2 regions of the Marivivens sp. ABH4_498 genome follow, and region 1 is predicted to be linked to the other one. Evidence: riboswitches for the same ligand, from Rfam matches in the RefSeq annotation. Region 1 holds a riboswitch; the other holds the start of a gene.

Region 1 (4,144 bases):
CGAATAGGCGGGATCGAACAGGACCACAGGAATGCCCAGACGTTCCAACATCGATACGGTCGCGCGCGACGAAAACGTACCGGCAAGGATCAAATCAGGGTCTAATAGGTAAATTTCTTCGGCCAAGGCGGAATTGGGGATCAGATCCGCAGCCTGTTCCGCCATCGCCGAACTGCGCGGGTCTGCGGCCAATTTCGAAACAGAGATCAGTTGATCGGCATCCGCGATCAGCATGGCCAACTGATCGGTACACAAATTGATCGACACAACGCGGCTGGGCGCGTCGGCATGGGCGACAGCCCCGACCAAAGTCAGGGCTGAAGCCAAGGTTATGATTTTAGAAATCCGCACGGAAACCAACGTAGACCGCACGACCCGAGGTGTTGTAGCCACCTGCGGTTTCGTAATCTTCGTCGAACAGGTTTTCGACGCGTGCGTAGGCTTCGACCGTGTCGGTGACCGCATAGGTCGCATCCATGTTCACAACGGTGAAATCACCCACCTTGTGGCCTGCAGGAGCATAAGCCGAAGGCGTCACGTCTGCCGCGTGGCGGACATTCAGGCTGCCCCAGATGCGGTCGGTCAGATCAGCGTCAACGCCGACGACCAGATCATGTTTTGGCAGACGCGCGATTTGATCGCCGTTGGTGTCTTGGGCGTCGGTGTAGGTGTATGCGGCCGAAACGGCGAACATATCGGTCAGTTCATACGCAGCGGACAGTTCCAGACCTTTGGAAACAAAGCTTTGGGTGACATAACAACCAGCGCCGTAGGCGCAGTTGGTCGCGCTGGAATCCCAAGCGATCTGGTTTTCGATGTCCATGTAGAACGCGGTCGCGCGGATAAAATCGTTGCCGCCCAGACGGTATTCAGCGCCGATTTCATAGTTCTTCGACTGCTCTGGGCCGAACTCTTCGCTGGCGTAATAGGCGCTAAGCTGTGTCAACGACGGCGCGCGGAAACCTGTGCCGGCTTGGGCGCGGATGATCAGGTCTTCGGTTGGGCGATAGGAAATGGCAACGCGGCCCGAATTTTGCGGATCGTATTTCGATGGATCGTCGCGGCGCAGAGTGGTCACAACATCAACCGTATTGCCCAGCGACATGTCGAATTCTGCGAAAACGGCCGTGCTGGACATTTCGTCATTGGTCGACCCGCCGTAGCTGTCGTTTTGCAGGTTGGTTTCCGTCAGTTTTTCCGCGCCAAAGCTAAGGTCGCCATACGCCAATGGTGTCGCGCCGCTATAGGCCAGTTTGGTGCGTTCACCGTTGAAATAGGCGATATAGCCAGTGTCGTTTCGAACGGTGCGCGAACCAGAGACCGAAATTTCATGCGATACCAATCCGGTGTCGAACTGCGCAAACAGACGTCCGCCCGTTTTTGTGCCGTCACCGAAATCGTCGTCTACAGGATCCGTGCCCAGCCAGCCCGCATCGTCATATTCGCCGTAGTTTTCGTCGTGGATCAGGGACATGCCAACGTTTACCGCATCGGTCAGTTGGTATTCACCGGTCAGCGTCAGGCGGGTGTTTTCGAAACCGTCGGCTTCGGTGTTGTCCGCTTTGGTCGAAAAACCGTCAGTGGTCAGGCGGGTCAGGCCAAAGGCAACATAGCCGTCCGCGCCGCGATTGCCGATGTTCAGGCCGAACGCGTTGGTATTGTAGCTGCCCGTTTCCACGGTCATTTGACCCGATGCGCCGTCAACCTCTGGGGTCCACGTGGACATGTCGATCACGCCTGCAATCGCGCCTTGGCCGTAGCGGGCGGATTGCGATCCCTTTAGGACTTCGACGCGGTTGATGCCCATCGCGGCCAAGTTGCCAAAGTCATAGCCGTTGCCCGAGCTGGCAGGGTCGGACATGTCGATGCCGTTCAGGTAGGTCGCGATGTAACCTGCGCCGTTGCCGCGGATTTTCAGCGTGGTCGATGCGCCCAAACCGCCGTTCGACGAATAGGACAGACCAGGCAGGCGTTGCAGGGCATCGGCCAGTTTTGCGGTGCCTTCAGCCGCCAAAACATCTTGGCCGATGATTTCAACGGTTGTGCCCGATTGTTCAACGGACGTGGCGTTTTGGTTTGCGGTTACGGTGATCTGTTCCAGATCATAAGCCTCTTGGGCCAGTGCGCCCGAAGTGGCGAAAGCCGCAATCGCGGCCGAGGTCAAAAGCACAGAGCGTGTCATTTCAGTTCCCCAAGGATGCGTTCGGTCGCCCGAACGCGCGTGTGTATTAATCAACAGGGAATGAAATGCCCCGCAGACGGTGAGAAGCACCACGGCGGAAGCAGTCTCCGCAGCCCGAAACGCGCCCCGCGTTTGGACAGGGTGTAGCTTCGGCAGGTCTCCTGACTTGCGGGTCTTTGCGCTGCCGGACCTTCCCACCCCGAATGGGGCAGTGGTGTATGCCGGCATTGCTCTCCGCCTACAGTTGCGGGGGCAGTCGCAGAATTGGCGGGTATGGTCGCCGCACTGCGTTCCCTTTTCACGGGTGCAAAACACCCGGACCGAAGCGCGGCGAACCTATGGCCGATAAGCCATTTGTGTAAAGGCTTTATTACTGTGTCTTTACGACACATGGCCCTTTATTAGATCAAAGTCGCAACGTGACGCGTCGCGAGGCTGTAACCGTTGATGCCAAAGCCCGCCATAACCGCGTCTGCGCGATGGCTGACATAGGAATGATGGCGGAACGATTCGCGTTTGTGCACTTGGCTGATGTGCACTTCGATCACTGGGCCTTCGAATGTGTTCAGGGCGTCCAGAATAGCGATGGAATAATGGGTAAAGGCCGCTGGGTTGATGATGATAGCGGCGGCGTTTTCGCGGGCTTCGTGAATCCAATCTACGATTTGGCCTTCGTAGTTGGATTGCAGCAGTTTTACCTCAAACCCGTTTTCAGCCGCGATGGCGCTGCAGTTTTTTTCAACGTCTTCCAGTGTGTCATGCCCGTAGATTTCGGGTTGACGTTTGCCCAATAGGTTCAGGTTTGGGCCGTTCATAATGTAAACAAGCTTAGACATTTTTTCCTCCGTTCGCGCTGTCGTTGCGCGTTTCCAATAGGTCCGCCAGATCATTGCCTGTGCGTTCAATGTGGCGTGACAAAAGCATCGGGCCTAGTTCCGCATCCCGTGCGATTGCAGCATCGGCGATTGCGGCATGTTCGGCATCCAAATCGCGTCCTTCGGCTGTATAACCCAATATGTTGGCGTACCGATGATGCAGATTGGCGAATAGTTTACACAGGTCGCCCAGCATTGGCATTGCGCAGCCGCGGATAAGTGCGGCGTGAAATGCGGCGTGATTGTCGCTGAACAACGCGTTGTCGCTGTTGGTCAGGCGGTAGATCGCGGCGGGCACGCGGCTTTCCCAATCTAGGGTCCCAATCGTGATCGCGTGTTTCAGGGCCAGCGATTCTAAATCCGCCCGCATCCGAGTGATTTCCAACAGATTCGCCATGCCAATCGGCATGATGCGGAACCCTTTTTTATCTTCGAATTCGACCAACCGTTCGGCCACCAATCGCGATATCGCTTCGCGCATGGGGGACAGCGAAACGCTATAGATATCACGTAGATGGTCCAGATTCACCTTAGAGCCAGGGGCTAATTGGCCAGAGATAATCTCGGCTCTTAGCTGGTTTGATACGCGACTTGCACGTGTCAGTTTGCTGTCATCTAGGCTTTGGTCAAAAAACATCGCTGATCACCCTGTTTGACCAGACGTGTAATCATATAATCGATTTATATCAACTATGTTGCAGTTCCCGTTCGCTTTGCTATCCTTTCGGTCGGCCAATAGGGGATGGCCGCTGGAGGACTAATGAGCAAACTAGGCGACGATATATATCGGGCGATGCGTCACGATATTATCTTTGGAAAGCTCGAGGCGCAGTCCAAAATCCGTTTGTCGAACCTGAAAGACACGTATGGGGCATCTGTCCCGACGTTGCGGGAAATTCTAAACCGGCTTGTGTCCGAAGGTTTCATTTTGGCCGAGGGCCAGCGCGGCCACATCGTTACCCCAATGTCCGCCGAAGGCCTGCGTGAAATCGCAGATTTGCGTGTTTTGCTGGAATCCAATGCGTTGGAAAAATCCATACAGAATGGTGATTTGAACTGGGAAGAACGGATTATTTCTGCCCACTAT
Region 2 (4,144 bases), on a different contig from region 1:
CGTCATATTTTTCAGTGACCGAGATTTCCGAGAAAGGCACGCCATAGACCTTTTCGATGTCATGGGGCGAAAACAGGTACATGTCTTCGTTCTTTTTCGCCAATTCGAACGTGATGTCAGGGATCACAACGCCCAGCGACAGGGTTTTGATGCGGATTTTTTCGTCGGCGTTTTCGCGTTTGGTATCCAAGAAACGCAAAATATCTGGGTGGTGCGCGTTCAGGTAAACCGCGCCCGCGCCCTGACGCGCGCCCAGCTGGTTCGCGTAAGAGAACGAATCCTCTAGCAGTTTCATCACAGGGATGACGCCCGAGGACTGGTTTTCGATGCCTTTGATCGGCGCGCCGTGTTCGCGGATGTTGGTTAGCATCAACGCCACGCCGCCGCCGCGTTTGGACAGCTGCAGGGCCGAATTGATGCCGCGACCGATGGATTCCATGTTGTCTTCTAGACGTAGAAGGAAACAGGAAATCAGCTCGCCGCGGCTTTTCTTGCCTGCGTTCAGGAACGTCGGGGTGGCAGGCTGGAAACGGCCGGCGATGATTTCGCGCATGAACGCCATCGCGTGTTCCTGATTGCCGCGTGCCAGCGCCAGCGACACCATAACAACTCGGTCTTCGAAACGTTCCAGATAGCGCTGACCGTCACGGGTTTTCAGCGTGTAGGACGTGTAATATTTGAACGCGCCCAAAAATGTCGGGAAACGGAATTTCGCAGCATAGGCCGCATCCCACATCTGGGTCAGGAATTCGCGAGGGTACTGGGCCAGAACGTCGGCCTCATAGTAGCCTTCTTCGACCAGATAACGCAGTTTTTCGTCCAGCGAATGAAAGAACACGGTGTTCTGGTTTACGTGCTGTAGGAAATACTGGCGGGCGGCCATGCGGTCTGCGTCGAAACGGATGTGGCCGTTTTCGTCGTACAGGTTCAGCATCGCGTTCAGCGCGTGATAGTCCAGTGTTTCGCCGTCTTTCATGCCGTGATCGAGCATGTCATCCCCTCAAACTTTTCCAGTCCCGCGCGGACGCGGTTGATGTCTGTTTCGGTGCCCGCCAGTTCGAATTTATACAGCAGCGGCACGTTGCATTTTTTCGCGATAACATCGCTGGCCATCCCATAGGTCGGGCCGAAATTTCTGTTTCCTGTGCCGATCACACCGCGAATGAAACTGCGGCGGGCAGGATCGTTTAGGAAACGGATAACTTGTTTGGGAACCGCGCCGTTGCCGTTTCCGTCCGCATAGGTGGGACAAATCAGGACATAGGGCGCGGCAATCTTTGGTTGATCTGTATTCGCATCAATCGGAATACGCTGGGCTGGCAGACCCAAGGCATCGATAAACCTTTGTGTGTTCCCAGAACGGGACGAAAAGTAGACGATGCCGATCATTGTGTGATTAGGCCAGACGGCCAATCAGGTCAGGGCGGAAACCGGACCAGTGATCTTCGCCAGCGACAACAACCGGTACCTGACGGTAGCCCATTTCGGTCACGCGCGAATGTGCGTCGTCGTCTTCGGTCAGGTCGATGACTTGGTAATCCAGGCCTTTGGCTGCTAAAGCGCGAGTCGTTGCGGTGCACTGAACGCAGGCTGGTTTGGAATATACTGTGATTGTCATTGCTCGGTTCCCCAGTTGGTTTTTTAAAGCGACGCAGGGACGTGGAGCAGGCGAAAATATGCCACCTATATGCGCTCCCAGACCCTCCGTCTGTGGTCGTACTATGGTGCTTCGGCAGGTCTCCTGACTTGCGGCTTTGACGCTTGGCTGGCCTTCCCGGGGTGACCCAGTGGCGATTCAGCTATGCTTGCCGCTAACAGTTGCGGGGGCAGTGCCAGAATTACACTGGCTTCCCTCTTAGCCCGTGATGAATCACAGGAACCTTAGCAACATCATCTAGATATTTTTGTTCACCTTTCGTCAATATTTAGTTTTCCACAATCGCCTGTGGGTAAAATTTTTCCGTGCCGATTTTGCACCGTTCAGGTCGTTTTCGGGCCAATTGCATAGGGATTAGGCTGCTATCGTATAGGGGTAAGGTGCGGGCCCACGGGTCCGAGAATTGGGAAGCCGGTGCAATACCGGCGCTGCCCCCGCAACGGTAACTAGGTTTAGGCGCGGCGACATACCACTGGGGAGGAGCCGGGAAGGTGTCGCGCTAGGGTTTTGCCCAACTAGAAGTCCGGAAACCAGCCTTGCTGAAACGTCAACCGCGGGCGGCGGTGCAGACGCGGATCAGGCGCGCAATTTTCGCGCGCCCCGTGGCCTGTTTGTCGTCCCACCCATTTTTATCGCCGTGATTTGCGGCAGGAGAACGACAATGACGCTGCAAGTGTCCCAGATGTTGGCCGAACGGGTTCCAGGGCATGCGCTGCCTCGTGCGGCATATACGGACGCATCGATTTTTCAGGCTGATCTACAGACGATATTCTATCGTCAGTGGCTGTTTGTTGCGCCTGCCTGTGAATTACCAAAGGCGGGAAATTACATTACCCATCAGGTCGGCGACTATCGCGTCATAGTTGTTCGCGGCACAGACGGCGAAATTCGCGCGTTCCACAATTCGTGTCGTCACCGCGGGTCGGTTTTGTGCTCAAAGGCCAAAGGAACGTCCCCGAAATTGGTGTGCCCGTATCACCAATGGACCTATGAATTGGATGGTCGCCTGTTGTGGGCCAAAGATATGGGTGCTGATTTCGATGCGTCGAAACACGGGTTGAAAACCGTTCACTGCCGCGAACTGGCGGGATTGGTCTACATTTGTCTGGCCGAAGAGGCACCCGATTTCGACACCTTTGCCGAACTGGCGCGCCCCTATCTGGAACACCACGATTTGGCAAATGCCAAGGTCGCGTTTGAATCGTCGATCATTGAAAACGGCAACTGGAAACTGGTCTGGGAAAATAACCGCGAATGTTACCACTGCGCGGGCAACCACCCTTCGCTGTGCCGCACCTACCCCGAAGACCCGTCAATCACTGGCGTAGAAGAGGACGGATCGGTCCCCGAACGCCTGCAAAACCATTTCGACCGACTGGAAAATGCAGGCATCAAGTCGCAGTTTCATATCGCGCAGGGCGGTCAGTACCGTTTGGCCCGCGTGCCGCTGAATCTGGGCACCAAAAGCTATACCATGGACGGCGAATTCGCCGTGACGCGGAAACTGGGAAACATCGGCGTTGATGATGCGGGTCCTTTGCTGCAATTCCATTACCCAACCACGTGGAACCATTTCCTGCCTGATCATTCGATCGTTTTCCGCGTGACCCCCATCAGCCCGACGGAAACGCAGGTCACCACGAAATGGCTGGTGCACAAAGACGCAGTCGAAGGCGTGGATTACGACCTGAACCGCTTGACCGAGGTCTGGATGCATACCAACGACGAAGACCGCGAAGTGGTTGAAAACAACCAAGCCGGCATCAATTCGCCCGCATTCGTCCCTGGCCCGTATTCCGCCATTCAGGAATCCGGCGTCATTCAGTTTGTCGATTGGTACTGCGCCCAGATGGCGGGCGGCACCGAACTAAAAATCGCGGCGGAGTAAGCGATGAAAGACCTACCCATCCCCCCGCGTGCGATTTGGACCGATGCAGAGCCGTTAGAATGTGTATCCGTCATTCCAGAGGTGCCACATACCGCAACCTTTACGTTTCGGTCCCCAACGGGCGCGATGTTTGATTTCCTACCGGGTCAATTTCTGACGCTGGAAATTCCTGCGCCAACAGGCACCGTCCATCGGACCTACACGATTTCATCGTCGCCTTCGCGGCCTCGGTCGATTTCGATCACGGCCAAGGCGCAGGATGACAGCATCGGCACCCGCTGGATGATCGATCATCTGAAACCGGGCATGCAGCTAAAGGCGTTCGGCCCCGCAGGTGTGTTCACCCATATGAACAAACCCGCCGAAAAATATCTGTTCATCACCGCAGGCAGCGGCATCACGCCCGCCATGTCGATGACGACGTATATGTGGGATCTGGGCCAAGAACCCGACATCGTTTTCGTCAACTGCGCCAAACGCCCGTCCGAGATTATTTTCCGCGAACGTCTGGAACACATGGCCAGCCGCGTTCCGGGGATCAAACTGAAATGGATCGTGGGCGAGGCGGACCCCTATAAACCGTGGACAGGGTTCGAAGG

Evidence for each region. Region 1 has a riboswitch for cobalamin ahead of ACXAGA_RS03810 (TonB-dependent receptor plug domain-containing protein). Riboswitches for the same ligand answer to the same signal wherever they lie in the genome.
Region 2: it holds a riboswitch for cobalamin, as region 1 does, so the genes downstream of both, ACXAGA_RS16185 (aromatic ring-hydroxylating oxygenase subunit alpha) here and ACXAGA_RS03810 (TonB-dependent receptor plug domain-containing protein) in region 1, are expected to answer to the same signal.

Annotation. Positions count from the first base shown of each region.
Region 1 covers NZ_JBSWXL010000001.1:738,893-743,036, reverse strand. Annotated here, with positions in the region: gene ACXAGA_RS03815 (ABC transporter substrate-binding protein) at 1-327, opposite strand, end outside; gene ACXAGA_RS03810 (TonB-dependent receptor plug domain-containing protein) at 338-2,182, opposite strand; cobalamin riboswitch at 2,317-2,522, opposite strand; gene aroQ (type II 3-dehydroquinate dehydratase) at 2,584-3,018, opposite strand; gene ACXAGA_RS03800 (GntR family transcriptional regulator) at 3,011-3,694, opposite strand; gene ACXAGA_RS03795 (GntR family transcriptional regulator) at 3,818-4,144, shown strand, end outside.
Region 2 covers NZ_JBSWXL010000011.1:36,712-40,855, forward strand. Annotated here, with positions in the region: gene nrdE (class 1b ribonucleoside-diphosphate reductase subunit alpha) at 1-991, opposite strand, end outside; gene nrdI (class Ib ribonucleoside-diphosphate reductase assembly flavoprotein NrdI) at 973-1,389, opposite strand; gene nrdH (glutaredoxin-like protein NrdH) at 1,397-1,618, opposite strand; cobalamin riboswitch at 1,715-1,899, opposite strand; cobalamin riboswitch at 2,019-2,210, shown strand; gene ACXAGA_RS16185 (aromatic ring-hydroxylating oxygenase subunit alpha) at 2,319-3,545, shown strand; gene ACXAGA_RS16190 (FAD-binding oxidoreductase) at 3,549-4,144, shown strand, end outside.